3 linked regions of the Phaeacidiphilus oryzae TH49 genome follow. The protein of the gene in region 2 interacts with the protein of the main gene of each other region in a pairwise test. Links are inferred from orthologs where the notes say so. Each region holds a gene or a part of one and is shown on either strand. Other genes may lie near its edges.

Region 1 (9,692 bases), 200 kb from region 2 along the record:
GGCGGTCTCGGCGTTCACCACGGCGATCGATCCCTTCTCCTGCACTGCGTCGGACGTGTCGAATCGACCGAGCCAGCCTACGCCAGCCGGTCCGCCGGTCTCGGGCAGGCCGCCGCCCGGCCCGGGGGCGGGCACCGGCCCGCCGCCGGGCGCGGACTGCGGCATCGCGGCCGGTGACCCGGCCGCCGCCTCAGCCGGGGAGGAGGGAGATCTCCAGCTCGGGGGCGAAGCCCGAGTCCGCGGCCACCCGGCGGGCGAACTCGCGGATGCCGGCGAGCTGCCGGTCGCCGAAGGAGAAGTCCAGGGCCTTGGTGTAGTAGCGGCGGAAGGTCTCCTCGTCGAAGGCCTCCCAGCGGGCGGCCTGCTCGCAGACCTTGTCCACCTCGGCCATGGAGAGGTCCCGGGACTCCAGGAAGGCCCGGTGCACCTCCCGCACCGCGTGCGGGTTGGCGGCCAGGTACTCCTTGCGGGCGGCCCAGACCGCGAAGACGAACGGCAGCCCGGTCCACTCCTTCCACATCTCACCCAGGTCGTGGACCTGCAGGCCCAACTCGGGCGCCTGGTGGAGGGAGGCGCGCAGCGCGGCGTCGCCGATCACCACCGCGGCGTCCGCCTCCTGCATCATCACCGGCAGGTCGGGCGGGCAGGTGAAGTACTCGGGGTGGACCCCCTCGCGCTCCTCCAGCAGCAGCTGGGCCAGCCGGACGGAGGTCCGCGAGGTGGAGCCGAGGGCGACCCGCCGCCCGTCCAGCTCGTTCAACGGCAGCTGGCTGACGATCAGGCAGGACATCACCGGCCCGTCGCTGCCCACCGCGATGTCCGGCAGCACGACCAGGTCGTCGGCGTGCTTCAGGTACTCCAGGCAGGAGATCGGGCCGATGTCCAGGTCCCCGTCGGCCAGCAGGTCGTTCAGCCGGTCCGGAGTGTCCTTGGTGAGGTCCAGGTCGAGCAGGCTGCCGGTGCGCGCCAGACCCCAGTAGATGGGCAGGCAGTTGAGGAACTGGATGTGCCCGACCCGGGGGCGCTTCCCCGGTGTATGCGGGACGTGAGCTTCGTGAGAAATGTCCACCCCCGCAGGCTAGCCCCAGCCCCCGGCACGGCCCCTGCGCACCCCCGGCACGACTCCGGTTCGACCCGGGTTCAGGCCGGGTTCAGCGCCGGTACGACTCCGGCACGGCCCCCTCACCGCCCCGACACGCCGGAGCGCTTTTCCTGATCCAGTCCCTGGTCGTCCGGGGGTCCGCGTGCTACGGTTGACCGCAGTTGCAGTTTGATTTCCCTTGCAGTACGTGGAGCCTGCGGAGCATGTGACCGCGGGCTTCTCTTGGTTTTCAGAGCTTTTGTTTCAGAAGGACTGAAGGCGGCGGGGCGATCAGCGCAGCGGACCCAGGGCGCCGCGAAGTGCGGTGTCCATTCGTCCCTCGCAAGGAGAACGGTATGGCGACCGGAACCGTCAAGTGGTTCAACGCCGAGAAGGGCTTCGGCTTCATCGCCCAGGACGGCGGCGGCCCCGACGTCTTCGTCCACTACTCCGCCATCAATGCGAACGGGTTCCGTTCGCTGGAGGAGAACCAGACCGTCGAGTTCGACGTGACCCAGGGCCCCAAGGGCCCGCAGGCGGAGAACGTCACCGCCGTCTGATTCCTCACCTCCACTGAGTGATCACCCCAAGGGGGCCCGCCGGACTCGTCCGGCGGGCCCCCTGCCTTCTCCTCACCCCTCGAAATCCCGTTCGGCGACCAACTCCTCGGACCGCCCCGGGTCGCCGATCGCGGTGAGCAGCTCGAAGCGGCGGACCCACTGGCCGGAGGCCCAGGCCAGCCCGGCCGCGAGCCCCTCCGGGGTGGCGGCGTGCAGCTCCTCGCCGTCCCACCGCCAGTCCACCGGGGCCTCCCCGCCGTCCACCCCCACGACCAGCAGCTCCTCGTGCTCCTCGTACTCCCCGGGGCAGTTCTCCGGCAGCAGCGCGCGGACCGCGGGCGGCACCGGCCGGCGGTCGCCCTCGGTCAGCACCCGCCCGCCGGCCACCTCGCTGGCCAGCGGCACCCGCAGCCGCTCGGCCAGCGCCCCGGCCAGTACGGGGGCGACCGGCAGCACCGGCACCCCGTCCAGCAGCTGCATCAGGTCCGGGGCGTCCGCGATCACCGCGAGCTCGGCGTCCACCACGGCGGTGCCCTCGGCCCGCCGCGGCTCGCCGTCCCCGGCGGCCGGCAGCGCCCGCACCTGGGCCGGCTCCCCGCCGATCGCCATCGCGTCCACCTGCGCCAGCGCCGAGTACAGGCCGTGCAGCTGCCGGTGGGTGACGACGCTCTGCGGGTCGGCCAGCCGCTCCAGCAGCTCGTCCGCGCCGAACGGCTCGGCCAGCAGCGCGGCCAGCGAGGTGCGCACCCCGAGGGCGTGGAGGAACTCCTCGTCCAGCGGGGTGCCGGCCTCCTCGTAGAGGCCGCGCAGCAGCGGGTCGGAGCCGGCCGCGCGCAGGCCCGCGGGGCGCCGCCCGTCCAGCACCGGGTGGTCCCGCAGCCACCAGGCGGTGTACGGCCGGACGCTGGTGCTCCCGCCGTCCGGCAGCCGCAGCACCACCGGCTCGGTCACCGCGTACCGCAGCGGCGGGACGGCCAGCATGGCCAGCGCCTCAGGCCAGGCCTCCTCGGCCACCAGGTCGAGGTCGCGCACGGCCGCCAGCTCGACGGCGACCGGCGGCACCTCGACCCCCTCCGGCCCGCCCGCGCCGCCGAGGCCGTCGCCCCGCGCCTCCAGGGTGTCCAGCACCTCCTCGGCCCACTCGGCGAGGCCGTCCGGGGACTCGTCGATCAGCCCGGTGGGCTCGCCGCCGGCGGCCCGGTCCGGCTCGGCGGTCGGGTCGAGACGCTCCAGGTCGTCCGGGTCCAGGACCGCCTCGGCGGCCCGCACCAGCACCGGCGCGGCGGCGACGCCCGCGGCGGCCAGCACCTCGCCGCCCCAGCGCTCCACCCACTCCTCGCCGACGAAAGCGGCGTCCTCCTCGTCCACCACCGCGCCCCACGGGCTGTCCGGCAGCACCAGTTCACCGGCCGGGGCCGGCTCGCCTTCCTCGTCCGAGAGCGCCAGCCGGGCCAGCCACGGGTACTCCCCGGGCCGCGCCCCGGCCGCGCGCACCACCCGGAGCACGGCGTCGGCCAGCTCCTCCGCCCGCTCCGGGTCGTCCTCGGCGATCTCCAGGCTGCGCTCCACGGCGGACCGCAGCTCGGGCGCGGCCAGCACCCCGGCGGGGACGGCCACCCCGGCGCCGAGGCGCTCCAGCAGCGGGTGGGCGGCCTCCGGGTGCACCACCCGCAGCCCCAGCCGGGCCAGATCGTCGGCGAGCGGGGTCTCGGCCGGATCGGCGCCCCACTCCGCCTCGGCGGCCGCTCCGGTCGCCGGGACCAGCACCCGCCGCGGCCCGGTCACGGTGCGCCCGTCGGCCAGCGGCACCGGGAGGGCGCCCAGCGGCTCCGGATCGGCCCCGGCCAGCGCCGCGTAGAGCAGCCGCCACCAGGAGGGCGGCCGGTCCAGACCGGAGAGCTGATCGACCACCTCGGCCAGCGGCAGCCGCCGTACGCCGAGGGTGCGCAGCTCCGGGCGGCGCTCCAGGCCGGCCGGCAGCATCCCCGGCAGCACGCTGGCCACCGCGGCCACCAGCTCCCGGTCCGCGCCCTGGAGGAGCACCGCCTCACCGGGCCGCAGCCCGATCGCCTCCGCGCCGTCCTCTTCGGGACCCTCGGGGCCCTCGGTGGGCCCGGCCGGCTCGGCGGCCGGCAGGAACGGCACCTCGGCGAGCCGCTCCAGCACCTGGGCGCGCAGCGCCCCGTCCAGCTCGCCCTTGCCCAGCGGGCCCGGCACCAGGTCGAGCGAGTCCACCCGCGGCCCGCGCTCCCGCACCAGCCTGGCGTACGCCTCGGCGGCCCTGGCCAGGACGAAGTCGGTCAGCGGCCCGCGGGCGACATGGCGCCGGGTGGAGTCCAGCGGCAGCGTCGCGATCAGCAGCGCGGGCAGTCCCAGCGGCTCGTCGCTCGGGGTGGGCGCATGCACCACGGGGGGCGTGCGGGGATTGCGCGGGCGCCCTGCCTCGTCCACCGGGACCGCCCAGGTCACCGACCACCAGGGGCGCAGCCGCTCCTCCACCGGCCGGTCCGCGAGCAGTCCGGACTCCAGCGAGCCGGAGTCGGCGACCACCTGCCAGCGGCTGCGGGTCGGCTCACCGTCCCCGACCTGCTCGGCGACCGCCACCTCGGTCGGCCCCTCGCCCTCGGGCCCCGCGGACTCCCGGCGCAGCACCCGCACCGGCCCGTCGTCGATCTCGACGACCACCTCGTCCAGCTGAGGCAGCGTCAGCAGCAGGGCGTCGTCTACCTCCTGGAGCAGCCGGCGGGCCAGGTCGCCGGCGGCGCCGTCGCGCAGCGGCAGCACCACCACGGTGTCGTAGCCGTCCGGCGGGGTGCCGCCGGCCGGCAGCGGCAGCCGCAGCAGCGGCACATGGCCGTCCCGGCGGCGCACCTCGTCCAGCAGCGTCCGGTCGCCCAGTCCCTCGATCGCGGCCCGGGCCTCGCCCATCGACCAGCGCACCCCGCCCGAGGTGCTGAGCACCGCCGGCTCGTCGCTCACCGCGAGGACGGCGGAGAAGCCGACGCCGAACCGGCCGACCGTGCCCTCGTCCCCGGCCCGCTTGGCCGAGGCCCGCAGCGTGGACAGCGACTCGACGCCGGAACCGTCCAGCGGGGCACCCGAGTTGGCCGCGGCCAGCACCCCGTCCCGGAGGGTCAGCCGCAGCCGGCCGGGGCGTCCGGCGCGGGCCGCCGCGTCCGCCGCGTTCTGGGCCAGCTCGACCACCAGGCGGTCCCGGTAGCCGCCGAGGGCCAGCTCCTCCTCGGCGTTCGCATCCTCCCGGAAGCGCGCCGGCGAGGCGGCCCAGGCCGCCAGGACTCGGTGCCGCAAGGCCCCCGTGTCGAAGACGTCCTCGGCCTCACCGACCGCGCCTACGGCGTTCTCCGGGCTTCCGACGATCCGCGGTTCCACTCGACTCGGCCTCCTGCTCGGACCCCTATGGTCCCGCGCATTCTTCCGTGTCCGCGACAGATCCCGTCACACCGCCCCGAACGCGGCGGCGCCTAGCGCCTTGCCGAAGGCCTCAGGAGTGGCCCAGCTCCTCCGGCGGGGCGCCCGCCTCGACCGAGCCGCCGCCGTTTCCGCCGCCCCGCAGCGCCATCGGATCCACCCGCAGCTCGTCCAGGATCGGCTCGGCGGGCTGCGGGGCCGTCGGCATCACCGCCGCCTCCGAGTGCCCGCCGCAGCCGAAGCCCAGCGACACGACCCGCCCGTCCGCCGGGCTGTACTCGTTGGCGCACACCCCGAAGGCCTGCCCCAGCACACCGCCCACCGGCATCAGGAAGCCGCAGCTGGAGCAGGAGGCCGGCGCGGCCTGCGCCATCGGGCTGTGCGGCCCGTGCTCCTTCTCCCAGCGGTCGGCGGCCAGATGCAGCCCGTACCGGGAGAGCACCCGGGGGCGTCCGAGCCCGAGCTCCGAGGCGACGTCCGCGACCGTGCCGCGGGCGCTCTCGCTGAGCTCCAGCTCCTCGGGGACGAACGCCTCGGCGCTGGTCTCCTCGGTGGCCGCGGCGGAACCGGCCGCGGGCGCCGGCCGCCCCTCGTCGCTCCCGGTCCAGCCCGGTTCCAGACGGGGGTCGTCGGCCGGGGTGGGCAGCAGGTCGCCGGGGCCGAGGTCGCCCGGGAGCAGCCGCTCGCTCCACGGCACCCACTGCGGGGCGATCAGCGCGTCCGCCCCGGGCAGCAGGACGATCTCGTCCACGGTGACGTTCTTGGCGCGGGAGGCGCGGGCCACCGTGACCGCCCAGCGCCAGCCGCGGTAGGCGAGCTCGGCGCAGGCGAAGTAGTGGGTGACGACGCGGTCGCCGTCCACCTCCAGGCCCTGGTGCTCGCCCACCGAGTCGGCCCCGGCCGACTCCACCGCGGCCCTGCGGGCCAGCTCTACGGCTTCGGCACACAGCCGGTCAGGGGTACGGCTTCGCATCGCAGGACTCACAGGATCGATTCTCTCCCAATCCAAGTCTTCAGACACCGGTGTCAGGGGCGCCGCTGCCGCGCGGCCGTACGGCGCTCGGCCCGGGACTCGTACACCATTCTGCGGGACGTTCCGAGCGCCTCCAACCACCCCGGTACCTGACGAACGCTATCGTCCCGCCGTTGGCCCGGACAGTACCCGGCATCCGCGCCGCTCCGGCAGGATGGCAGTGTGGCGGACGAGGACCGTACTCCGAACCGCCCGGACGCCCCGCCACCCGAGGGCGCGGCAAGGGGCTTCCGGGAGGGTGCCAGGCGCGCCGTCGCGGCCGCGGCGGTGGGCACCGGCAAGGCCGCGGGGGCGACCGGGCGCCGGATCAGAAAGGCCACCTCGGCCGGGGGAGCCGGCGAGTCCGGACTCGCCCATCTGATCGAACTCCACGCGGTGAACTCGGCCGGCGACATGCTGATCACCGTCGCCCTCGCCTCCACCATCTTCTTCTCCGTGCCCACCGGCCAGGCCCGCGACCGGGTGGCCCTCTACCTGCTGGTGACGATGGCGCCGTTCGTCCTGCTGGCCCCGGTGATCGGCCCGCTGCTGGACCGGCTGCCGTCCGGTCGGCGGGCCGCGATGGCCACCGCCATGCTGGCCCGGGCGATGCTCGCCTGGACGATGGCCGGCTCGATCCGCACCGGTGGCCTGGAACTCTATCCGGAGGCGCTGGGCGTCCTGGTCTCCTCCAAGGCGTACGGGGTGGTGCGCAGCGTGGTCGTGCCCCGGCTTCGCCCCGAGGGGGTGACGCTGGTCAAGGCGAACTCACGGGTGACACTGGCCGGGCTGATCGCCACCGCCCTGGCCGGCGGACTGGGCGGGGCGCTGCACTTCATCGGGCCGGACTGGCCGCTGCGCGCCGCCTTCCTGGTCTTCGTGGCCGGCGCCGTCCTCTCCTTCTCCCTCCCCCACCAGGTGGACAGCCCCGACCTCCGCGCCGAGCAGCCGTCCGGGCCGCGTCCGCCGCGCGAGCCGCTCCTCGCCCGCCTCCGCCGCAGCTGGCGGGAGGCCGGCCCGGCGGTGCGGCTGGCGGTCCGGGCGGAGGGCTCGCTGCGTGCCCTCTCCGGCTTCCTCACCTTCTTCTTCGCCTTCCTGCTGCGGGAGCACCCGGTCGGCGGGCTGCCCAGCGCGCTGGCCCTGGCGCTGGCCGCCGGGGCGCTGGGGGCGGGCAACATGGTGGGCACGGTGATCGGCTCCTGGCTGCGCAGCCGCGGGCCGGAGCTGACCGTCACCGCGATGCTGGCCGCCGCGGCGGCCGCGCTCACCGCCGCCACCCTCTGGTACCTGCCGCTCACCGTGGTGCTGGCGGCCGGCGTGGCCGGCATCGCCCAGTCGCTCGGCAAGGTCGCGCTGGACGCGCTGATCCAGCGGGACGTCCCGGAGCGGATCCGCACCTCCGCGTTCGCCCGTTCGGAGACCCTGATGCAACTCGGCTGGGTGCTCGGCGGCGGACTGGGCATCGTCCTGCCGCTGATCGGCCGCCTGGGCACCGGCACCGCGGCCGCGCTGCTGATCGCCTGCCTGCTGCTCACCCTCCGCAGCCTCCGCCGGATGCCGCGGCCGCCGCACCCCGCCCGGGGGACCGTGGGCCGGGCGGCGGAGGACACGGCCTGACCCGCCGTCCGACGGAACGATCTCTACAGGTAGCCTTCGGCTCATGAGCCTTAGCCGTCCTGCCATCGCCCTGGGGGCCCTCGTCGTCGTGGGCTGCGCCATCGCCGCGGGCACGTCCGCTGCCAACGCCTCCAGCATCACCAAGCCCCAGCCGCTGGCCACGGTCACCGTGGGCAAGGGCTTCAAGACCGCCGAGCCGACCTGCTACAACGACGGCAAGCCGCTGTCCGACGCGCAGGTCAAGCTCTGCCAGACGAAGGCCCTCTCCGCGGCCTCCCAGGGCAAGCTGCCGTCCATCAACGTCCGCAGCAACGACATGGTGTCGGTCGGCCTGGACGAGACCATGGCGGGCCACGGCTGGGACGCCTTCACCGACGGCGGCGACTCCTCCACCACGGGCTCCGGCCAGGCGGTCCTCTCCGGCTGGACCAGGTCGACCACCTTCTCCGGCCAGGTCCGCGCCACCCAGGTGATGTCCAGCTCGAAGGCCAAGACCCTGCTGACCGTCGTCTCGATGGACCAGGGCAACAAGGCCTACGGCGTCTGGTACTACGAGCTCGACAACAAGAGCCTCTGATCCCGCCGTGCGCCTGCTGGTCGTGACCGCGGTCCCGGTCGAGGCGGACGCGGTGCTCAGGGGCGTCCCCGGGGCCGAGGAGGACGCCGCACCGGTCGAGGTTCCGCTGCCCGGCGGACGCACCCTCCGCCGCCGCTGGCCGGTCGACGTGCTGGCCGCGGGCGTGGGCCCGGCCGCCGCCGCGGCGGCCACCGCCACCGCGCTGGCCGTCGGCGGCGACGGGTACGCGCTGGCCGTCTCCTCCGGCATCGCCGGCGGCTTCGCGCCGCGGGCCGCGATGGGGGCGGCCGTGGTCGCGGACGGCATCGTCGCCGCGGACCTGGGCGCGGAGGCCCCGGAGGCTCCCGGGGGCTTCGCCGACGTCGCCGCGCTCGGCTTCGGCCGGATCCGGCATGAGACCGCGCATGTGGCGCTCATCACCGGCGCGCTGCGGGCCGCCGGGCTGCCGGTCAGCGCCGGCCCGGTGCTCACCGTCTCGACCACCACCGGCACCGCCGCCCGCGCCGCCGAGCTGACCGGTCGTCACCCGGAGGCGGTGGCCGAGGCCATGGAGGGCTTCGGGGTGGCCGAGGCGGCGGCCCCCTTCGGCATCCCCGTCCAGGAGCTGCGTACGGTGTCCAATGCGGTGGGTCCGCGGGACCGGTCGTCCTGGGTGATCGGCGACGCGCTCGCCGCGCTGGAGCGCGTCTACGCCGCGCTGCCGTACCCCGCGCTACTGCACCCGAAGGCCTGAAGGAGCGTCCCCATGGCACCGCTGACCATCGCCTACTCGCCCTGCCCCAACGACACCTTCGTCTTCCACGCCTGGGCGAACGGCCTGGTCGACGGGGAGCCGGCGCCGCGGGTGACCTTCGCCGACATCGACCTCACCAACGGGATGGCCGAGCGCGGGGAGCTGGACGTCCTCAAGCTCTCCTACGCCCAACTCCCTTGGGTGCTGGGCGAGTACGCGCTGCTGCCGTCCGGCGGGGCGCTGGGCCGGGGCTGCGGGCCGCTGGTGCTGGTCGGGCCGGACGCGCCGGAGGACCCGGCGGCGCTGGCGGGCAAGACCGTCGCGGTGCCGAGCGAGCGGTCCACCGCGTACCTCCTCTTCCGCCTCTGGGCGGCGAAGGCGGTGCCGGGAGGGCTCGGCGAGATCGTCGTCCTGCCCTTCCGGGACATCATGCCGGCGGTGCGGGACGGCAAGGTCGACGCCGGACTGGTGATCCACGAGGCGCGGTTCACCTACCAGCAGTTCGGCATCCGCAAGCTGGCGGACATGGGCGAGGCGTGGGAGGCGGACACCGGCCTCCCCATCCCGCTCGGCGCGATCATCGCCCGCCGCTCGCTCGGCGCGGAGCGCCTGGGGCTGCTGGCCGGCACGATCCGCGCCTCCGTCGAGTACGCGTGGGCCGACCCCGCCGCGTCCCGGGACTA
Region 2 (9,844 bases):
GAGGGCCCGGCCAGTTCCCCGCCGTGCGGAGCGGCCAGCAGCCCGCCCTCCCGGGCGATCGCGAAGGCCCGGTCGAAGTCCCGGGCCAGCCCCCGCCGTTCGTCGTTGGAGAGGCCGAAGCCGATCACCCCGCGGTCGGCGAACCGCACCGCCAGCCGGGCCAGGGTCCGCGCGTCCAGCGGGTGCTTCATCCGGTTCGCCGCCACCAGCACCCGGATCCCGACCCCGGTCGCCGCCTCCGCCTCGGCCACCGCGTCCAGGATCAGCTCCAGCGTCGGCGTCAGCCCGCCGAGCCGGGGCGCGTACGAGGTCGGGTCGACCTGGATCTCCAACCACCGCGAGCCGTCCGCGAGTTCGTCCTCCGCGACCTCGTGCACCAGCCGCCGGATGTCCTCCTCGTCCCGCAGCACCGACCGCGCCGTGTCGTAGAGCCGCTGGAATCGGAACCAGCCCCGCTCGTCCGTCGCCCGCAGCTGCGGCGGCGTCTCCGAGACCAGCGCCTCGGGCAGGTGGAGGCCGTGTTTCGCGGCCAGCTCGTGGAGAGTGGCCGGCCGCATCGCACCCGTGAAGTGGAGGTGGAGATGGGCCTTGGGCAGTAGCCGGACGTCACGCTGGTGCTCCATCGGCCGATGATCGCGCATCGCGCCCCGCCGTGGAAACCGTTTCCCTCCGGCCGCCCGATCGAGTGATCCCCGCCCGGCACGCCGACGGCCCGCCACCCCCTGGGGTGACGGGCCGTCGAATCACCGCACCGAGGTCAGTCGGTGGCCTCGGCGAGCAGCTTCTGGATCCGGGAGACGCCCTCCACCAGGTCGTCGTCGCCCAGCGCGTAGGAGAGCCGCAGGTAGCCGGGGGTGCCGAAGGCCTCGCCCGGCACCACCGCGACCTCCACCTCGTCCAGGATCACCTCGGCCAGCTCGGCCGAGGTCCGCGGGCGCTTCCCGCGGATCTCCTTGCCCAGCACGCCCTTGACCGACGGGTACGCGTAGAACGCGCCCTCCGGCTCGGGGCAGACGAAGCCGGGGATCTCGTTGAGCATCCGCACGATGGTCCGGCGCCGCCGGTCGAAGGCGGTCTTCATCTCCTCGACGGCGGAGAGGTCGCCGGTGACCGCGGCCAGCGCGGCCCGCTGCGCCACGTTGTTCACGTTGGAGGTGGCGTGCGACTGCAGGTTCTGGGCGGCCTTGACCACGTCCTTCGGGCCGATCACCCACCCGACCCGCCAGCCGGTCATGGCGTAGGTCTTGGCCACGCCGTTCACCACGATGCACTTCTCGGCCAGCTCCGGCACCAGCACCGGGAGCGAGGTGAACTTCGCGTCCCCGTAGACCAGGTGCTCGTAGATCTCGTCGGTGAGCACCCACAGCCCGTGCTCCGCCGCCCACTGCCCGATCGCCCGCGCCTCGTCCTCGGTGTACACCGAGCCGGTCGGGTTGGACGGCGAGACGAAGAGCACCACCTTGGTGTTCTCGGTCCGCGCGGCCTCCAGCTGCTCCACCGTCACCTTGTAGCCGGTGGTCTCGTCCGCGACCACGTCCACCGGGACGCCGCCGGCCAGCCGGATCGACTCCGGGTAGGTGGTCCAGTACGGGGCCGGGACGATCACCTCGTCGCCCTCGTCCAGGATCGCCGCGAAGGCCTCGTAGATGGCCTGCTTGCCGCCGTTGGTCACCAGCACCTGGGCCGGCTCGACCCGGTAGCCCGAGTCGCGGAGCGTCTTGTCCGCGATCGCCTGCTTCAGCTCCGGGAGCCCCCCGGCCGGCGTATAGCGGTGGTTCTTCGGGTCGGTGCAGGCCTCGACGGCCGCCTGGACGATGTATTCCGGAGTGGGGAAGTCCGGTTCCCCGGCGCCGAAGCCGATCACCGGGCGCCCGGCCGCCTTCAGCGCCTTGGCCTTGGCGTCGACGGCCAGGGTGGCGGACTCGGCGATGGCTCCGACGCGGGCCGACACGCGACGGTCGGCAGGGCGGACGGAAGGGTCAGGGGTGGGTGCTGCTGCGCTCATAGCAAGCATGCTCCCAGACGCCGCAGCGGGGCTGCACGGAGGTTTCCCGGACGGGTCACCGTCGGGCGCCCCGCCGGCCCTTCACCCCGCCGAGTGGCTACAGGTTCGACTCCGACCCCCATCAACCTCTACACTCACTCGTGGTTCGACGCACAACACGCCTGCCACCGACGCCGGTGGATGAGGTAGGTTGTTCGTCGAGCGGAGCCGAAGCGTCGGTTCCGAAGGGCTATAGCTCAATTGGTAGAGCACCGGTCTCCAAAACCGGCGGTTGGGGGTTCAAGTCCCTCTGGCCCTGCTGATCGCACTCGCGAGGTCGCGCCCTGCGGTCCTCGTCAGGTACCCGGATTCAGGTGAGGACGAGTGACGGAGACAGTGGGCTCCACCGCGACGCCTGAGCGTGGTCGGCCGGAGAGCGACGACAAGCGCAGTGCCCCCCCGCGTCGCAAGCGCTCCCGGAAGAGCGAGCGCAAGGGATTCTTCGCGCGGGCCGCCCGCTTCTATCGCCAGATCATCTCCGAGCTCCGCAAGGTCGTCTGGCCCACCCGCAACGAACTGGTGACGTACACCTCGGTCGTCATCGTCTTCGTCGTGATCATCATGGCGGTCGTCTACGGCCTGGACTACGGCTTCTCCAAGCTCTCTTTCCTGGTCTTCGGCTGAGTTCCGCGCCGATCGGCGCAGCACCCGCCCGACGCTCACGCTACCGTTGTGACGGTACCGTTGTGCCTCCGAGTGCTGACGTGCGCCTGCGGAGGACGCCGACGGCGCGGAACCCGTTACACCCTTCATCTCCAGGAAGAAGCAGCCACAGTGTCTGAGTCCCCCCTGTACGACGACGGCGAGGCCCCCGAGGCTGGCGAGGCCGTCGAGTCGGCCGAGGCTCTGCTGGGGGAGCAGGACGCGCAGCCCAGCGACGCCGAGCAGATCGTCGACGCCGTCGACGGCACCGACGAGACCGAGGGCGCCGAGGACGAGGTCCAGGCGGCCGACGAGGCCCAGGCCGGCGTCCCCGCCGAGGAGGAGGCCCTCTCCGTCGTCTCCGACGAGCAGGCCGAGTCCGTCGAGGAGACCGACGAGGCCGAGGCCGGCGACGCCGAGGCCGACGCGGACACCGAGGCCGACGCGGACACCGAGGCCGGCGCGGACACCGAGGCCGGCGACGCCGAGGCAGCGGCGGACGCCGAGGAGGCCGAGGACGAGGACCCGGTCGCCACCTTCCGCGAGGAGCTCCGCCGCGCTCCCGGCGAGTGGTACGTGATCCACACCTACGCCGGCTACGAGAACCGCGTGAAGGCCAACCTGGAGCAGCGGGCGGTCTCGCTGAACGTCGAGGACTACATCTACCAGGCCGAGGTGCCGCAGGAAGAGGTCGTCCAGATCAAGAACGGCGACCGCAAGACCATCCGCCAGAACAAGCTCCCCGGCTACGTCCTGGTGCGGATGGACCTCACCAACGAGTCCTGGGGCGTCGTCCGCAACACCCCCGGCGTGACGGGCTTCGTCGGCAACGCCTACGACCCGTACCCGCTGACTCTGGACGAGGTCGTCAAGATGCTCGCCCCCGAGGTCGAGGCCAAGGCGGCCAAGGAGGCCGGCAAGCCCTCCCCGGTCCGCCCCTCCGAGGTGCAGGTCCTGGACTTCGAGGTCGGCGACTCGGTCACCGTCACCGACGGCCCCTTCGCCACCCTCCAGGCGACCATCAACGAGATCAACCCGGACTCCAAGAAGGTCAAGGGCCTGGTCGAGATCTTCGGCCGGGAGACCCCGGTCGAGCTCTCCTTCGACCAGATCCAGAAGAACTGACCTCCGCTTCGGTCCCGACTCTTCCGCCCGGCCCCGCCCAGCCCCACGCTGGTGCGGGGCCGCCGCGTCTCCCCGGCGGCGGGGGAGCGCGCGATGGAACGGCTCACCACTGACGGTCTCGTCCTGCTGCTGCACCGCGCGGCGTGCGCGCCGCTCGACCTGGAGGCCGGGCTGCGGCTGCGCGGCGCGCCCCTCTTCATGGGACCCACGGACGACATGGGCGGCCCGCCGCCGCGGTTCCCCCGCTGGATCGTCGAGCACGACCCGGTCGGCCGCGCGATCCCGCCGCACCCCCGGTCCAGCCACTGGCGGATACGGGCCACCCCGGACGGCGCACTCCGTGCCACGCCGCTCTCCGCCCCCGCCGCCGACGCCTTCCAGGCGGAGCTCGCGCAGTACGCGGCGGACCGCCTCCTCGCCCCCGGCTGGCTGCTGACCGGGCACGACCTCGCCGTCGAGGGCCCCACCGAGGTGCTGGGCGGCCGCCGCGCCTGGCGGGCGACGGCGAGCGCCGACTTCCCGCCCGACCGGCTGGACCTCCTCCTCGACGCCGAACTCGGCATCCTGCTGCGCCTGGACCGCTACCGCACCGACGAGCCGGTCCCCTACGAGACGGGGGCGATCACCTCCCTCGACCTCGACGTCGACCTCGCCCCCGAGCCGGCGCCGCCCGCGCCTGCCGGCGTCCCGCCGACGACCGGTCCGCCGTCCGGCCCGGGGCCCGCCGCGATGCCGGCCTGGATGCTGGCCTCCGGCGTCGGCAGGGCGGTCCGCAACCTGCTGGGCGGCCACCGCCCGCACGAGCGCTGGACGGGGCACCGCGGGGAGGCCCGGTCCGCCGCCCCCGAGGAGCCGGACGGGGAGCCCTGGTTCGACCCGGCCGAGGACGCGCTGCCGCCACTGACCGGTGGTGTCCCGTCGGAGGACGCCCTGCCCGGCATGCTCTACCGCGCCGGCCGCGGCGCGCACCGCCTTACCGCGACGGCCCACCTGTGGACCGACGAGCGTCCCGGCGAAGCCGAGTTCGCCGAGGAGCCGCCGATGCCGCCCGGCCTGCGGCCCGACGTCGAACGGATACTGGCGGCGCTGCCCGGCCGGGGGCACCGGGTGCTGCGCCTGCGGATAGCCGACCGGACCCGCTACCGGCTCGACCTCCTCACCGCCCCCGGCCCGGAGGCCGGCCCCGATCTGGAGGCCGGCCCCGCCGCGGGGCCGGCTGCGGAGCCCGAGACGGAACCCGACGCGGCGGCCTGCGACGGCGAGCGGTACTACCGCCTCGGCGGCGGCCGGCTCCTCGTCATGCCGGCCCTGCCGCTGACGGACCTCCGCCTCAGACCCCTCCTCGACCCCTCCTGGCTGCTGGCCGAGCACCGCTGCGCCCCCCTCGGCTGGGTCTCGTTCGGCGGCCGCCGGACACTCCGGCTGACGGCTTCCCCCGGCCCCCGCGACCCCGGCGGCGAGGAGATCGAGGCCCTCCTCGACCCGGAGCTCGGGGTCCTCCTGCGGCTGACCGCCCGCACCACCCCGGACGGCGAGCCGGCCTACCGCTACGAACTGCGCGAGGCCGCTCCGCTGCCCGCGGAGGAGGCCCGCGAGGCCGAGGACTTCCGGATCACGGCCCCGCCCGGAACCCGTACCGTGGAGCTGCCGGCACCCGGCCCCGCCCCGGCGCCCGTCGAAGCCCTCGCCGAGGCGGCCACCTGGGCCGTCGGCGGAGCCGTCGTGCTGGCTCGGCTGCTGCGCCGGAGGCCCGGCCCCCGGCCGCCCGCGGAAGGCTGATTTCAGGGCGGAAGCCACTTCGGGCTATGCTGGCCCGATGTGTGTGCTGCCTGGCCTGGCTCTCTGAGCCGAGCGACCCGGCGAGCCGCACGGAAATCCAAGGCCCCGCCGCCCGCGCTGACGCGCGTCCGCGGCGGGCGCACCTCTCGTAAGGACCCGGAGAGAGAGCATGCCTCCCAAGAAGAAGAAGGTCACTGGGCTGATCAAGCTCCAGATCAACGCCGGTGCGGCCAACCCCGCCCCGCCCGTTGGTCCGGCGCTCGGCCAGCACGGCGTCAACATCATGGAGTTCTGCAAGGCCTACAACGCCGCGACCGAGTCGCAGCGTGGCATGGTCGTGCCGGTGGAGATCACGGTCTACGAGGACCGCTCCTTCACCTTCATCACCAAGACCCCGCCGGCCGCGAAGCTGATCCTCAAGGCCGCGGGCGTGGAGAAGGGCTCCGGCGAGCCGCACACGACCAAGGTCGCGAAGCTGACCCGCGACCAGGTCCGTGAGATCGCCACGACCAAGATGCCCGACCTGAACGCCAACGACCTGGACGCCGCGGAGAAGATCATCGCCGGCACCGCCCGGTCGATGGGCGTCACCGTCGAGGGCTGACCGAACCCACTTCGGATCACAGTGGTAGGGCCTCGCGCGGCCCGTAGCCACCACGGCTCCCCAGAACTGACACAGGAGTAGAAGTGAAGCGCACCAAGGCCCAGAAGGCCGCCGAGGAGAAGATCGACCGCGAGCGGATCTACGCCCCGCTCGAGGCCATCCGCCTCGCCAAGGACGTCGCCTCGACCAAGTTCGACCAGACCGTCGAGGTCGCCATGCGCCTGGGTGTCGACCCGCGCAAGGCCGACCAGATGGTCCGCAGCACCGTGAACCTCCCGCACGGCACCGGTAAGACCGCCCGGGTCCTGGTCTTCGCGACCGGTGACCGTGCCGCGGCCGCGGAGGCTGCGGGCGCCGACATCGTCGGCGCCGACGAGCTGATCGACGAGGTCTCGAAGGGCCGCCTGGACTTCGACGCCGTCGTCGCCACCCCGGACCTGATGGGCAAGGTCGGCCGCCTGGGCCGCGTGCTCGGTCCGCGTGGCCTGATGCCGAACCCGAAGACCGGCACCGTGACCCCGGACGTCGCCAAGGCCGTCAACGAGATCAAGGGCGGCAAGATCGAGTTCCGGGTCGACCGGCACTCGAACCTCCACTTCATCATCGGCAAGGCGTCCTTCGACACCGAGAAGCTGGTGGAGAACTACGCCGCGGCGCTGGACGAGGTCCTCCGGGCCAAGCCGTCCGCCGCCAAGGGCCGGTACATCAAGAAGGTGACCGTCAGCACCACCATGGGCCCGGGCATCCCGGTCGACCCGAACCGCACCCGCAACCTCCTCGTCGAGGAGGACCCCGCGGCCGTGTGACCTGACCCGGTCACCGCACAGCGGTAGTGCCCTCGTCCCCGTTTGTGGGGACGGGGGCACTTCTTCTTCACCGGTCCCGACTACCACTGGTGTACCGTCTGCTCCCGTCCGTAACCGAGGCAGCACCTTCACCAGACGCGGGGGGACCACCATGGCCCGAATCCGAATCGCCTGCACCGCCCTGATCACCGCGGCCGCGGTGGCCGGCCTGGGCGCCTGCCAGTCCAAGACCGACGCCAAGGCCGGCTCGGCCGACAACGCGAGCGCGAGCCCGAGCGCCGGCGCCGGCGCCCAGTCGAGCGGGGCCACCGCCACCGACGCCCTGGCCGCGGTCGGCAAGAGCACCTCCGGCTACCGGTCGGTGCACATGAAGGCGGTCAGCTCGATCGGCACCACCAGGACCACCATCGACGGCAAGGTGGCCTGGAACCCGCTGGCCGAGGACGTCACCACCTCCGTGCCCGGCCTCGGCGCCAACGGGATGCACATGCTCCTCTCCGGGACCACCGCCTGGGCCCAGGTCGGCGGCAAGTGGACCAAGATGGACATGTCCAAGATGCTCGGCGGCGGCTCGTCCAGCTCGCAGGACCCGGCCTCGATGGTCCAGCTGCTGGTGAACACGGGCGACGTGAAGAAGGTCGGGCAGGAGACCGTGGACGGGGTCTCGGCCACCCACTGGGCCGGCACCGTGGACGTCCAGCGGATGGCGGCCCGCTCCAGCCTCCCGTCGGGCGTCAAGAAGATGCTGGACACCGCCGCCCAGCAGGGCCTCCGCACCGAGGCGGTGGACCTCTGGGCGGACGCCAGGGACCTTCCCGTGCGGGTCCACACCAGCGCCCAGACCAAGCAGGGCGCGGTGGTCTCCACCATCGACTACACCGACTACAGCACCGCCCCGCTGAAGATCACCCCGCCCGCCGCGGGCTGATCCGACAGGTCCTTCCACCGGCGATTTGCCCGCGGGCCGCGCCGTCCCGTAATCTCGGACGAGCCAAAGACCGCTGGTCGTCATCATGCCCGGATCCTCGTGGTTCGAGCGAAGGTGATCGAAGGTTCCGCGCAGACTTCTGCGGCGGGCGGCCCGCGCAGGTGGAATGGAGAACTTCTCGCTCCAGGGCGTCCTCTGACGCCATGTCGAGCGAATCGAGCCCCGTGCCCCTGCGCCGGGGCTCTTGTCGTTCGGGGACGCGCTTCCATCCCGCGGTGATGGCACAGCAGGTCGACGGAATGGTCGGCCACGCATCGACATCACGGAAGGAGGCGTAAGCCTATGGCGAGGCCCGACAAGGCTGCCGCTGTCGCCGAGCTGACGGACAAGTTCCGTACCTCGAACGCGGCCGTGCTGACCGAGTACACCGGACTTTCCGTGGCGCAGCTGAAGACGCTGCGTCGCTCGCTCGGTGAGAACGCCCAGTACGCCGTGGTGAAGAACACGCTGACCAAGATCGCCGCCAACGAGGCGGGGATCACCGAGCTGGACGCCCTCTTCCAGGGGTCGACCGCTGCCGCCTTCATCACCGGTGACCCGGTGGAGTCGGCCAAGGCTCTGCGTGACTTCGCCAAGGAGAACCCCGCCCTGGTCATCAAGGGCGGTGTGCTCGACGGCAAGGCTCTGTCCGCCGAAGAGATCACCAAGCTCGCGGACCTCGAGTCCCGCGAGGTGCTGCTCGCCAAGCTGGCGGGCGCCATGAAGGCCAAGCAGTCGCAGACTGCCGCGCTCTTCCAGGCGCTCCCCTCGAAGCTCGTCCGCACCGTGGAGGCGCTTCGGGCCAAGCAGGCCGAGCAGGGCGGTGCCGAGTAATTCGGCTCGCGTAGTGACCGGAGCCTGTCGGCCCCGGTCGTGAGCGGGCCGGACCGCCCGCCGAAATCGACAAACCCGGCACCAGCCGATTAGTGGAAGGACGCCATCATGGCGAAGCTCACCCAGGACGACCTGCTCGCGCAGTTCGAGGAGATGACCCTCATCGAGCTCTCCGAGTTCGTGAAGGCCTTCGAGGAGAAGTTCGACGTCACCGCCGCCGCCCCGGCCGCCGTGGTCGCCGCTGCCCCGGGTGCCCCGGGCGCCGGCGCCGAGGCCGCTGAGGAGCAGGACGAGTTCGACGTCATCCTCGAGTCGGCCGGCGACAAGAAGATCCAGGTCATCAAGGAGGTCCGCGGTCTGACCTCGCTGGGTCTGAAGGAGGCCAAGGACCTCGTGGACGGCACCCCGAAGCCGGTCCTGGAGAAGGTCAAGAAGGAGGACGCGGAGAAGGCCAAGGCTGCCCTCGAGGGCGCCGGCGCCACCGTCACCATCAAGTGACGTTGTCCCGCGGACATCTTCGGACCGTCGCCTGACGGTCCTCAGCGGCGGGGCGGACACCCAACGGGTGTCCGCCCCGCTGTCGTATCCGGGCGCCGTGCGGCCGCCCGCCCCCCTGTCCCTTACGGGGGGATTTGCCGCTTCCGGGCCCGGGCTGCGCGCGCTTGTCGGTCCCTACGAGTATGGTGATCACCGGCAGCAGAAAGGGCCGCTCAGCAGGGATCCACAAGGTCCGTGCGGTCGGAGGCCCTTGACGAACCGTCGGCAGCGCGCGATTCTCAAGGCGCGCAGGCGGTACGCAGAGGCAGCACAGGGGCCTCCCCGCGCCGGAAAGCGGCGGGGGGAAAGGTGAGCGGCGGCCGCGCGAGGCATGAAACAACGGCGTGGTGGGAACAACACTCCGCGTGAGGGGTCCCGGGGAACCGGGCGCCCGGCGGCGCCGGCGAGGGCGCGGCGGGTTACAGGGAGGAGTTCGGCGATTCGGTCTCCGAATCCGGACTGGACAGCAGTGTCGCCGATGGCTACACTGTCCCTTTGCGCTGCCT
Region 3 (9,999 bases), 3.3 Mb from region 2 along the record:
GCCGCCGGAGGGAGGGCGCGGCGGCCGCCGTCAGGAGACCCGCGCGGCCTCCCGCCGCCGTGCCCGGTAGGCGGCCACATGCAGCCGGTTCCCGCAGGTCCGGCTGGAGCAGTAGCGCCGGGAGCGGTTCCGCGAGAGGTCGACGAAGACCCGCGCGCAGCCGGGCGCCGCGCACTGCCGCAGCCGCTCCCGCTCGCCCGCCACGAGGATGAAGCCCAGGGCCATCCCGCCGTCCGCCGCCAGGTGCTCGGCCAGGCCGGCCCCCGGGGCGAAGTAGTGCATATGCCAGTCGTGCCCGTCGTGATCGGTCAGCCGGGGCGTCGTCCCGGCCGAGGCGACCAGGGCGTTGAGCAGCTCGGCGGCCTCCCGGGTGGTCGGCGCCGCGAAGATCGCCCGGAAGCGCTCGCGCAGTTCGCGCACCGCCGTGACGTCGCACTCCCGTATCGGGCCCACCTCGCTGATCTCCTGGCGGGCGACGAACTCCCGGAGCGCCGGGGGGTCCGGCAGGCCCTCCGCCCCGCCCCGCGCGTCCGGGGCGGTGTTCAGCAGCTCCACGAGCATGCCGAGGGCGCATCGGGTGTCGTGAGTGATCAGCACGTGGTGGCTCCCTGGCCCGCCGTCCGTGGCGTGTACGGGGAGCGACTCTACTCGTCGCCGCGCCCCGGAAAACGCCCGCGGGCCCGGTCCGGATGGTTCGGAACGGGCCCGCGGTTCTGTGGGCGATACTGGGATCGAACCAGTGACCTCTTCGGTGTGAACGAAGCGCTCTCCCGCTGAGCTAATCGCCCGGGCGCAGAAAGAACACTACCGCATTCCCGGCGGTGCTCCGCACACCCTTCCCGGTGCCGGGTCCGGTTCCCCCGACCGTCATCCGGTCCTCGCCGTCCGAGGGTTTCGCGCCCCGGGCCACCCCGTTCGGCCCTCTTCGAGTGGCCGAAACCTGACGGGTCGTGAGTCGCTAGCCGATGTGCTCGGGACGGGTGGGACTGATGAGCCGTAAGAGGTACCAGGAGGGGATTTATCCGGACAGACGGGTTTACACCGGGCCCTCCGGTGGGATGGTCCGTTCGCCGACGTGCGATTCCCCGAGCGCACACTGAGCGAAAGGCCCTGGCGCTTATGAACACCACGGTCAGCTGCGAGCTGCACCTGCGCCTCATCGTGTCGAGCGAATCGTCCCTGCCCGTTCCCGCGGGCCTGCGCTACGACACGGCCGACCCCTATGCGGTGCATGCGACCTTCCACACCGGTGCGGACGAAACCGTCGAGTGGGTGTTCGCCCGCGATCTCCTGGCCGAGGGACTGCACCGGCCGACCGGAACCGGCGACGTCCGGGTCTGGCCGTCCCGCAGTCACGGCCAGGGAGTCGTCTGCATCGCGCTGAGCTCCCCGGAGGGCGAGGCACTGCTGGAGGCGCCGGCGCGGGCGCTGGAATCCTTCCTCAAGAGGACTGATGCCGCGGTACCACCCGGCACCGAGCACCGTCACTTCGACCTGGACCGCGAGCTCTCGCACATCCTTGCCGAGAACTGACGCGGCGGGTCGTCCGACTCGGGGGGACGACCCGATCCCTACCCACCGCTGACCGCCACGACCGGGTCAGGGGGCCTCGACCGCCGCCGTGCGCACGCACGGCGGCGGTTGCTGTCTGCGGGCGAAGCGAATTGCCGCTGGTCACAAGGATGCTGTACTGTCTTGCCCGTTCCCGGGCGATTAGCTCAGCGGGAGAGCGCTTCGTTCACACCGAAGAGGTCACTGGTTCGATCCCAGTATCGCCCACGCCGCGGAAGACCCCCTCCGTCCACCGGAGGGGGCCTTCGCCGTTCCGGGGGCGGGGGCTGACGCCGGCTCAGGCCGCCTCGGGCAGCTCCGTGCGCAGCGGCCAGGCCGGGTCCACCCGCTCCGGGTTGCCGCTGCGGGAGAACCAGGCCTCCAGCCCGCGAGCCTGCGCCGCATGCCAGACGGCCTGCCGCAGATGCAGCTCGGCGGCGTTCAACTCGCCTATCCGCCCGGCGAATCGCCGTCCTATCTCGCGGACCAGCAGCAGCGAGGCGGTGGCGTCGGCCGCCGCGTCGTGGGCGCCCTCCAGGCTGACCCCGTAGTGGGCGCAGAGGTCGGTGAGGGTGCGGCGGCCGCGCCGGTAGCGGTCCAGATGCTTGTCCAGCACCCGGGGGTCGAGCACCAGCAGGGGCGCGTCGTCGGTGTACGCGGAGAGCGGGACGCCGCGGTGCCTGCGCAGCTCGCGGTCCATCAGCGTCAGGTCGTACGGGGCGTTCATCACCACCAGCGGGGTGCCGGTGCGGGCCGTGCCGGCCAGCGCCCGGGCGAGATCGTGGAGGGCCAGACCCGGGGCGTGGCCGCGGCTGCGGACCTGGGCGTCGGTGATCCCGTGCACCGCGGTGGCCTGGGCGGGGATCGGGACGCCCGGGTCCACCAGCCAGCAGCGGGCCGCGGTGGGCGCGTCCGGCGCGGACTGGGTGACCAGCGCGGCCGAGACCACCCGGTCCCGCTCCACGTCCACGCCGGTGGTCTCGGTGTCGAACGCCGCCAGCGGCCCGTCGAACCACGCGGCGGACTGGTGGGGGATCTCCGTCGTCAGGGGCCCCTCGGCCATCCCGGTTCTCCTTCGCCCGATCCGGTCGTCACGGAGAGGTGATACCCCACTACTCTTCGTCGCCAATCCCGGTTTCGGGCCCGGGAGTCCGGGAGATGAAGCAGGTGACGGCCCGCCCGACCCCGAGGGGCGGCGCAGTCGCGGGGAGTCGGCAGCCATGGCGCTCACACAGCCCGAGCCAGTCCCCTCGGGACGGCCGGTCAGGGGCGAGCTCGCGGTCACCACCTGCATGGAGACCTACCAGGTGGGATACCTCCATGCGGTCGCGGCCGCCGCCGGCTGCACCCTCGCCCAGCCCTTCCCGGACAACGGCGTCGACTGGCACATCAGCCACGCCTCTCGGCTGCACAGCGCGGACGACGAGGCCACGATCAAGGTCCAGCTCAAGTGCACCTACCAGACCCCGCCCGAACCGCCGGGACCGTCCTTCCCGTTCACGATCGACAACGATCAGCTGCGCAAGCTGGCCCATCCGCGGGTCGCCGTCCACAAGATCCTGGTGGTGATGCTGGTGCCGCGGGACACCGGGTCGTGGGTGGAGATCCACGGGGACCGGATCGTGCTGCGGCACTCCTGCTACTGGGTCAACCTGGCCGGCGTGCCGGTGACCGGAAAGCGCAGGACGAATGTCCGAATACCTACGGACCAGGTCTTCGACGACCGCGCGCTCTGCGCGATGATGGCGCGAGTGGGGGCCGGGGGCCGACCGTGAGCGGCCGCCCCTGTCCGTGGCGAGGGAGGGTGTGACGGCCCATGCGGAGCGAACCCGGACGGCGAGGCCCAGGCAGGTTCGGCGGGCAGGGGCTCCCGCTGCCCGACCCCGGGCGGATCGATCCGGCCGTCCTCAGCACGCTTCTCGCGCGCTACGGCTGGGTGCGCCGCGGCGGCGCCGCCGGCCGCTACGCCCGCTGGACCCCGCCGGACGACCAGGAGCCCGACACCAGCCTGCTGGTCCCCGCGCACCGCGCCTTCGACGACGCCGTGGAACTGGTCGAGGAGGCGGTGGCCGGACTGCACAGGTCCGGGCATCCGTCCGCCCCGCAGATCCTCGCGGCACTGGCCGTGCCGGGCGACGAGATCCGCTGGAGGCGCGAACTGCCCGGCACCGGCGAGGCGCTGAGCTGGCCGGCGGAGGACGGGCTGCGCTCGGCGGCCTGCGCGATGCTGTCCGCGGCGGCCAAGGCCGGGCGGGTCCGGGCCGCGTACTTCGGCTCCCGGCTGGACGACTACGCGAGCGAGTTCCTGGAGCATGTGCTGGTGGTGGCGCCCGGTACCGGAGCGGGGCTGCTCACCGCGTACACCCCGGCGCCGGAGGCGAGGCCGGCCGCGACCACGCTGGTGCGGGCGCTGGAGGCGGTCCGGGACGCGGTGGACTACCGGCGGGCGACCGGGAGGCTGGACGCCTTCGACAGCGCGGTGCGGGTCGGCGTCAGCCGCGAGCTGGTCGAGTCGGTGCGGCGGCTGGTGCTGGGCGCGGAGGGAGCGGAGGTGACGCTGGCCTGGTCACCCGAGGTGGGGGTGCCGCGCGGCTTCGGGAACCGGCCGCTGCGGCTGGAGTTCTCGCCGGGGGACCTGCCGGCGCTGGAGGAGGCCGGGCAGCGGCTCGAACACAGCGAGCCGGCGGTGGAGGTGCTGATCACCGGCGCGGTGGTGCGGCTGAAGCGGCCGGCGACCGGGGGCCCCGGGACGGTGCGGCTGCGGGTGCTGGCCGGAGTGGACGTCGACGAGATCCGCGTCCAGTTGGAGGAGGACGACTATCTGGCGGCGGTGCGCGCGCATCTCGACGGCGTGCCGGTGCGGCTGGCGGGCCGGCTGGAACGCAAGGGCGGCTTCCGCCGGCTGAGCCAGCCGAGAGACCTGACGATCGTCCGCCTGGACGCGGCGGAGCGGGACCGCCTGCTGAAGTCCCTCACGGGGGGCCGCACGCCCCCCGCCACGGACCCCGACTGACCGGCGCCGCCCGCGCGCTACGGCGCCGCACTCGGCAGCGGCGGACTGCCTGGCCGGGCGCGCGGTTCCGCGCGCCCCGGAATTCGCTGCGCGCGATCCCGCGGCCGCTCGGCGGGGTCCGGGGCGGCGGCCCCGGGTGCCGGGCGGCGGCAGCAGCATCGGAGCGGGAACCGCTGAGGCGGGAGATATGCGTGCGCGGGGGACGCCGCGAGGTCGGTACCATCGGTCGCGCAGCGAGTTCGCTGCCCAGCGTGGAAGTACGAGTAGTCAGGAGAGTCCGGTGGCGGACGTCCGTGTGATCATCAGTCGCGAACCCGATCGGGAAGAGCGCGTGGTGACCACGGGCACTACGGCCGCCGACCTCTTCCCGGAGAAGTCGGTCGTCGCCGCCCGCGTCGGCGGCGAGCTGAAGGACCTCGCGTACCAGCCGAAGGACGGCGACGTCGTCGAGCCGGTGGAGATCACCAGCCAGGACGGCCTCAACATCCTGCGGCACTCCACCGCCCATGTGATGGCCCAGGCCGTCCAGGAGATCTTCCCGGAGGCCAAGCTCGGCATCGGCCCGCCGATCAAGGACGGCTTCTACTACGACTTCGACGTCGCCGAGCCCTTCACCCCGGAGGACCTCAAGGCCGTCGAGAAGAAGATGACCGAGATCGTCAAGCGCGGCCAGCGGTTCTCCCGCCGGGTCGTCACCGACGAGGAGGCCCGCGCCGAGCTCGCCGCCGAGCCGTACAAGCTGGAGCTGATCGGGCTCAAGGGCTCGGCCGCCAACGCGGACGACGGCGCGGACGTCGAGGTCGGCTCCGGCGAGCTGACCATCTACGACAACCTGGACCCGAAGACCGGCGAGCTGTGCTGGAAGGACCTCTGCCGGGGTCCGCACCTGCCTTCCACCCGGATCCCGGCCTTCCGGCTGATGCGCTCGGCTGCCGCGTACTGGCGGGGCAGCGAGAAGAACCCGCAGCTGCAGCGGATCTACGGCACCGCCTGGCCGACCAAGGACGAGCTCAAGGGGTACCTGGACTTCCTCGCCGAGGCGGAGAAGCGCGACCACCGCAAGCTCGGCGCGGAGCTTGACCTGTTCTCCTTCCCGGAGGAGCTCGGCCCCGGCCTGGCGGTCTTCCACCCCAAGGGCGGGATCATCCGCAAGGAGATGGAGCAGTACTCCCGCAAGCGGCACGAAGAGGGCGGGTACGAGTTCGTCAACACCCCGCACATCACCAAGGAGCACCTCTTCGAGATCTCCGGGCACCTCCCGCACTACGCGGAGGGGAACTATCCGCCGATCGAGGTCGACGGGCAGAACTACCGCCTGAAGGCGATGAACTGCCCGATGCACAACCTGATCTTCAAGGCCCGGGGCCGTTCGTACCGTGAACTGCCGCTGCGGCTCTTCGAGTTCGGCACGGTGTACCGGTACGAGAAGTCCGGGGTGGTGCACGGCCTGACCCGCTCCCGCGGGTTCACCCAGGACGACTCGCACATCTACTGCACCAAGGAGCAGATGCCGGACGAGCTGGACGCGCTGCTGACCTTCGTGCTGGACCTGCTGCGGGACTACGGCCTGAACGACTTCGAGCTGGAGCTGTCCACCCGGGACCCGGAGTCGGACAAGTTCATCGGCTCGGACGAGGCCTGGGAGGAGGCCACCGAGGCGCTCCGCCAGGCGGCCGAGAAGCAGGGCCTGCCGCTGGTGCCGGACCCGGGCGGGGCGGCCTTCTACGGCCCGAAGATCTCCGTCCAGGCGAGGGACGCGATCGGCCGGTCCTGGCAGATGTCGACCATCCAGGTGGACTTCAACCAGCCGGCCCGGTTCGGCCTGGAGTACACCGCGGCGGACGGCTCGCGGCAGCAGCCGGTGATGATCCACCGGGCGCTCTTCGGCTCGATCGAGCGCTTCTTCGGCGTGCTGATCGAGCACTACGCGGGCGCGATGCCGCCGTGGCTGGCCCCGGTGCAGGCGGTCGGCATCCCGATCGGCGACGCCCACGTCCCGTACCTGGAGGAGTTCGCGGCGAAGGCGCGCGAGCGCGGGCTGCGGGTCGAGGTGGACGCGTCCTCGGACCGGATGCAGAAGAAGATCCGCACCCAGCAGAAGCAGAAGGTGCCGTTCATGGTCATCGTCGGTGACGAGGACATGAGCGCCGGCACCGTCTCCTTCCGCTACCGCGACGGCTCGCAGAAGAACGGTGTCGCGCAGGAGGACGCGCTGGCCGAGATCGCCGACGCGGTCGCCCGGCGTGCGCAGGTCTGACGCTCCGTCAGGTCGTTCGGAAACCTGAACAAGGGGCGGGCCCACGGGGCCCGTCCCTTGCGCTTATGCTGATCAGCATGACCAACGAGGAGTCGGTGCTGCAGGAAGGCGCGGGAGAGCCGGACGGTTTCGGGCGTCTGTGGACCCCTCACCGCATGGCCTACATCAAGGGCGAGAACAAGCCCACCGGGCCGGCGGCCGGGGACGGCTGCCCGTTCTGCACCATCCCCTCGATGAGCGACGAGGACGGCCTGATCGTCCGCCGCGGCGAGCACGCCTTCGTGGTCCTCAACCTGTACCCGTACAACAGCGGCCATGTGATGGCGGTGCCCTACCGGCACGTCGCCGACTACACCGAGCTGACCGCGGTGGAGACCGCGGAGGTCGCCGAGCTGACCAAGCAGGCGATGACCGCGCTGCGGGCCGCCTCCGGGGCGCACGGCTTCAATATCGGGATGAACCAGGGAGCGGTGGCCGGTGCCGGCATCGCCGCCCACCTCCACCAGCACGTGGTGCCGCGGTGGGGCGGGGACACCAACTTCATGCCGGTGGTGGGCCGCACCAAGGTGCTGCCGCAGCTCCTCGCGGACACCCGGAAGACGCTGGCCGAGGCCTGGCCCGAGGACTAGTCCGGTCAGGTAGCCCGGCCAAGCGGCCGAACGATCGTTAAGCTGTTCTCCATGCGACCCACCGGCCACCAGGCCCTGCTCGACGCCGCCCGCACCGAGTTCGCCGAGCGCGGCTTCACCGGCACGTCCGTGCGGGACATCGCGCGTCGGGCGGGGATGAGCCTGTCCGCGATGTACCACTACTACTCCGGCAAGGACGAGCTGCTGGCCGCCCTGGTCGAGGAGAGCTCGGACGCCTTCTTCGCGGCCTGCCGCAGCGCCCTGGCCGAGGCCGGGGAGGAGCCGGGGGAGCGGCTGTCCGCCATGGTCGCGGCCACCGTCCGGTACCGGGCCGAGCGCCGGGTGGAGAGCCAGCTGCTGATCGCGGAGTGGCGGCACCTCTCCGAGGAGCGCCGGGAGGCGGCCCGCAAGCGGCAGCACGACGGCACCGCGCTCTTCCAGGAGATCATCGAGGACGGGGTGGCGCAGGGCGTCTTCCGTACGCCGTATCCGGACGACGCGCGCCGGAGTGTGATCGCGATGTGCAATGCCATCGCCCAGTGGTACCGCGTGGAGGGAGAGCTCTCCGTGGACGAACTGGCCTCCCGGTACGTGGAGTTGGCGCTGGTGCTGGTGGAGTGGCGGCCGGTCCGGCGGTAGCGGCCGGTGCGGTCGCCGCGGGCGCGGGGCCGGCGGCGTCACCATGGACAGGCGGGCTTCGGCGCGTTAGCTTAACGATCGTTCGAGTGGTAGTGATCGCCGCCGATGAGAGGTGCCGCGCCCGTGCGCCGAGCGATATTCACCGAGGAACACGAGGCCTACCGGGCCATGCTGCGCGAGTTCATCGCGAAGGAGGTCGTACCGGTCTACCCCGAGTGGGAGCAGCTGGGACATCCGCCGAAGGAGTTCTACCGGCGCCTGGGCGAGCTCGGCGTGCTGGGACTCCAGATCCCCGAGGAGTACGGCGGGGGCGGCGAGCCCTCGTTCAGCTACGCGGCCGTCACCATCGAGGAGACCAGCCGGGCGGCCGTCACCTTCGGTACCTGGTCGGTGCACTCCACCGTCAACCTGCCGTACATCCTGAGGTTCGCCGACGCCGGGCAGAAGGCCCGCTGGCTGCCAGGGATGGCCTCCGGCGAGCTGATGACCTGCATCGCGATGACCGAGCCCGGTACCGGCTCCGACCTCGCCAACATCCAGACCCGGGCGGAGCGCTCGGCGGACGGCTCCTACTACACCCTCAACGGGGCGAAGACCTTCATCACCGGCGGCGTGCTGGCCGATCTGGCGCTGGTGGTCTGCCGGACCTCGCCGGCCACCCCCGAGGACCGGCGGGCCGGGCTCTCCCTCCTGGTCGTGGACACCAGGAGCGAGGGCTACGCGGTCGGCCGCAAGCTGGAGAAGATCGGGCTGTTCGCCAACGACACCGCCGAGCTCTCCTTCACCGACGTCCGGGTGCCGGCCGAGAACCTCCTCGGCGAGGAGGGCAGGGGCTTCTCCTACCTCACCCACAACCTCCCGCAGGAGCGGCTGTCCATCGCGCTGGGCGGCGCCGCCGCGGCCGAGTCCGCCGTCCGCTTCGCCACCGACTACGTCAACCAGCGGCTGGTCTTCGGCAGACCGGTGGCCGGTTTCCAGAACACCAAGTTCGTGCTGGCCGAGTGCGACACCGAGGCGACCGCCGCCCGGCTGATGGCGGACCGGGCGCTGGAACTCCACGACCAGGGCGAGCTGGGGGTCGCGGACGCCGCCCGGGCGAAGCTGTTCTGCACGGAGACCGCGGGCCGGGTCATCGACAGGTGCCTCCAGCTGCACGGCGGCTACGGCTACATGCGCGAGTACCCGATCGCCCGCCTCTACGCCGACACCCGGGTCTCCCGGATCTTCGGCGGCACCAACGAGGTGATGAAGACCATCATCGCCAAGTCCCTCGGCCTCGCCGGCCGCTGAGCACCGCCCGTTCCCTCCACTCCGAAAGGTTTCTCCATGCGTATCGAAGGCGCCTCCGCGCTGATCACCGGCGGGGCCTCCGGGCTCGGCCTGGCCACCGCCAGGAGGCTGCTGGCCGGTGGCGCGGCCCGGGTCGTGCTGCTCGACCTGCCCTCCTCGGAGGGCGCCCAGGTGGCGAAGGAACTGGGCGAGCGCGCGGTCTTCGCGCCCGGCGACGTCACCAGCGAGGAGGACGTCCAGCGCGCGGTCGACCTGGCGGCCGAGGGCGCCCCGCTGCGGATCACCGTCAACTGCGCCGGCATCGGCAGCGGACCGGCCCGTACGGTCGGCAGGCAGGGGCCGTACCCGCTGGACCGGTTCGCCAAGGTGGTCACGGTCAACCTGATCGGCACCTTCAACGTGATCCGGCTGGCGGCCGCGCGGATGGTGGAGAACGAGCCGGTGGACGGGGACCGCGGGGTCGTGGTCAACACCGCCTCGGTGGCCGCCTTCGACGGCCAGATCGGCCAGTGCGCGTACTCCGCCTCCAAGGGCGGCATCGTCGGGATGACCCTGCCGATCGCCCGCGATCTGGCCGGCCGGGCGGTCCGGGTGGTCACCATCGCCCCCGGCACCTTCGA

The links.
Region 1: the proteins of rplA (region 2) and BS73_RS21690 interact in binary tests that used the Escherichia coli proteins (3 or more experiments, as listed by UniProt). The link is inferred for Phaeacidiphilus oryzae TH49 from one-to-one orthologs.
Region 3: the proteins of rplA (region 2) and thrS interact in binary tests that used the Escherichia coli proteins (3 or more experiments, as listed by UniProt). The link is inferred for Phaeacidiphilus oryzae TH49 from one-to-one orthologs.

What each region holds. Positions count from the first base shown.
Region 1 is NZ_JQMQ01000005.1:4,034,177-4,043,868, reverse strand. Bases 380-3,039 are described here. They hold BS73_RS21690 (cold-shock protein), read left to right. Parts: upstream 380-1,437; coding sequence 1,438-1,641; downstream 1,642-3,039. Other genes in these bases: BS73_RS21685 (sacsin N-terminal ATP-binding-like domain-containing protein), read right to left, coding at 1,714-3,039; BS73_RS21695 (menaquinone biosynthetic enzyme MqnA/MqnD family protein), read right to left, coding at 380-1,069. Also shown: mqnC (cyclic dehypoxanthinyl futalosine synthase), read right to left, coding at 1-21; more of BS73_RS21695, read right to left, coding at 191-379; more of BS73_RS21685, read right to left, coding at 3,040-5,031; BS73_RS21680 (DUF3027 domain-containing protein), read right to left, coding at 5,144-6,043; BS73_RS21675 (MFS transporter), read left to right, coding at 6,266-7,699; BS73_RS34920 (hypothetical protein), read left to right, coding at 7,743-8,276; BS73_RS21665 (futalosine hydrolase), read left to right, coding at 8,284-9,009; BS73_RS21660 (1,4-dihydroxy-6-naphthoate synthase), read left to right, coding at 9,022-9,692.
Region 2 is NZ_JQMQ01000005.1:4,233,392-4,243,235, forward strand. The notes cover bases 5,327-8,138. They hold rplA (50S ribosomal protein L1), read left to right. Parts: upstream 5,327-6,277; coding sequence 6,278-7,000; downstream 7,001-8,138. Other genes in these bases: BS73_RS22590 (hypothetical protein), read left to right, coding at 5,327-5,590; rplK (50S ribosomal protein L11), read left to right, coding at 5,760-6,194; BS73_RS34940 (LolA-like protein), read left to right, coding at 7,152-7,928. Also shown: BS73_RS22565 (adenosine deaminase), read right to left, coding at 1-623; BS73_RS22570 (pyridoxal phosphate-dependent aminotransferase), read right to left, coding at 758-2,005; preprotein translocase subunit SecE, read left to right, coding at 2,369-2,668; transcription termination/antitermination protein NusG, read left to right, coding at 2,894-3,811; more of BS73_RS22590, read left to right, coding at 3,905-5,326; rplJ (50S ribosomal protein L10), read left to right, coding at 8,271-8,801; rplL (50S ribosomal protein L7/L12), read left to right, coding at 8,910-9,299. UniProt on the Escherichia coli protein: One of the primary rRNA binding proteins, it binds very close to the 3'-end of the 23S rRNA. Forms part of the L1 stalk. It is often not seen in high-resolution crystal structures, but can be seen in cryo_EM and 3D reconstruction models.
Region 3 is NZ_JQMQ01000005.1:965,452-975,450, reverse strand. Bases 4,366-7,332 are described here. They hold thrS (threonine--tRNA ligase), read left to right. Parts: upstream 4,366-4,844; coding sequence 4,845-6,821; downstream 6,822-7,332. Other genes in these bases: BS73_RS08700 (HIT family protein), read left to right, coding at 6,887-7,332; BS73_RS08710 (hypothetical protein), read left to right, coding at 4,366-4,564. In the rest of the region: BS73_RS08740 (CGNR zinc finger domain-containing protein), read right to left, coding at 31-597; BS73_RS08730 (SsgA family sporulation/cell division regulator), read left to right, coding at 1,120-1,533; BS73_RS08720 (exonuclease domain-containing protein), read right to left, coding at 1,850-2,614; BS73_RS08715 (DUF4365 domain-containing protein), read left to right, coding at 2,772-3,326; more of BS73_RS08710, read left to right, coding at 3,368-4,365; more of BS73_RS08700, read left to right, coding at 7,333-7,450; BS73_RS08695 (TetR/AcrR family transcriptional regulator), read left to right, coding at 7,502-8,089; BS73_RS08690 (acyl-CoA dehydrogenase family protein), read left to right, coding at 8,213-9,379; BS73_RS08685 (3-hydroxyacyl-CoA dehydrogenase), read left to right, coding at 9,416-9,999. UniProt on the Escherichia coli protein: Catalyzes the attachment of threonine to tRNA(Thr) in a two-step reaction: L-threonine is first activated by ATP to form Thr-AMP and then transferred to the acceptor end of tRNA(Thr). The rate-limiting step is amino acid activation in the presence of tRNA.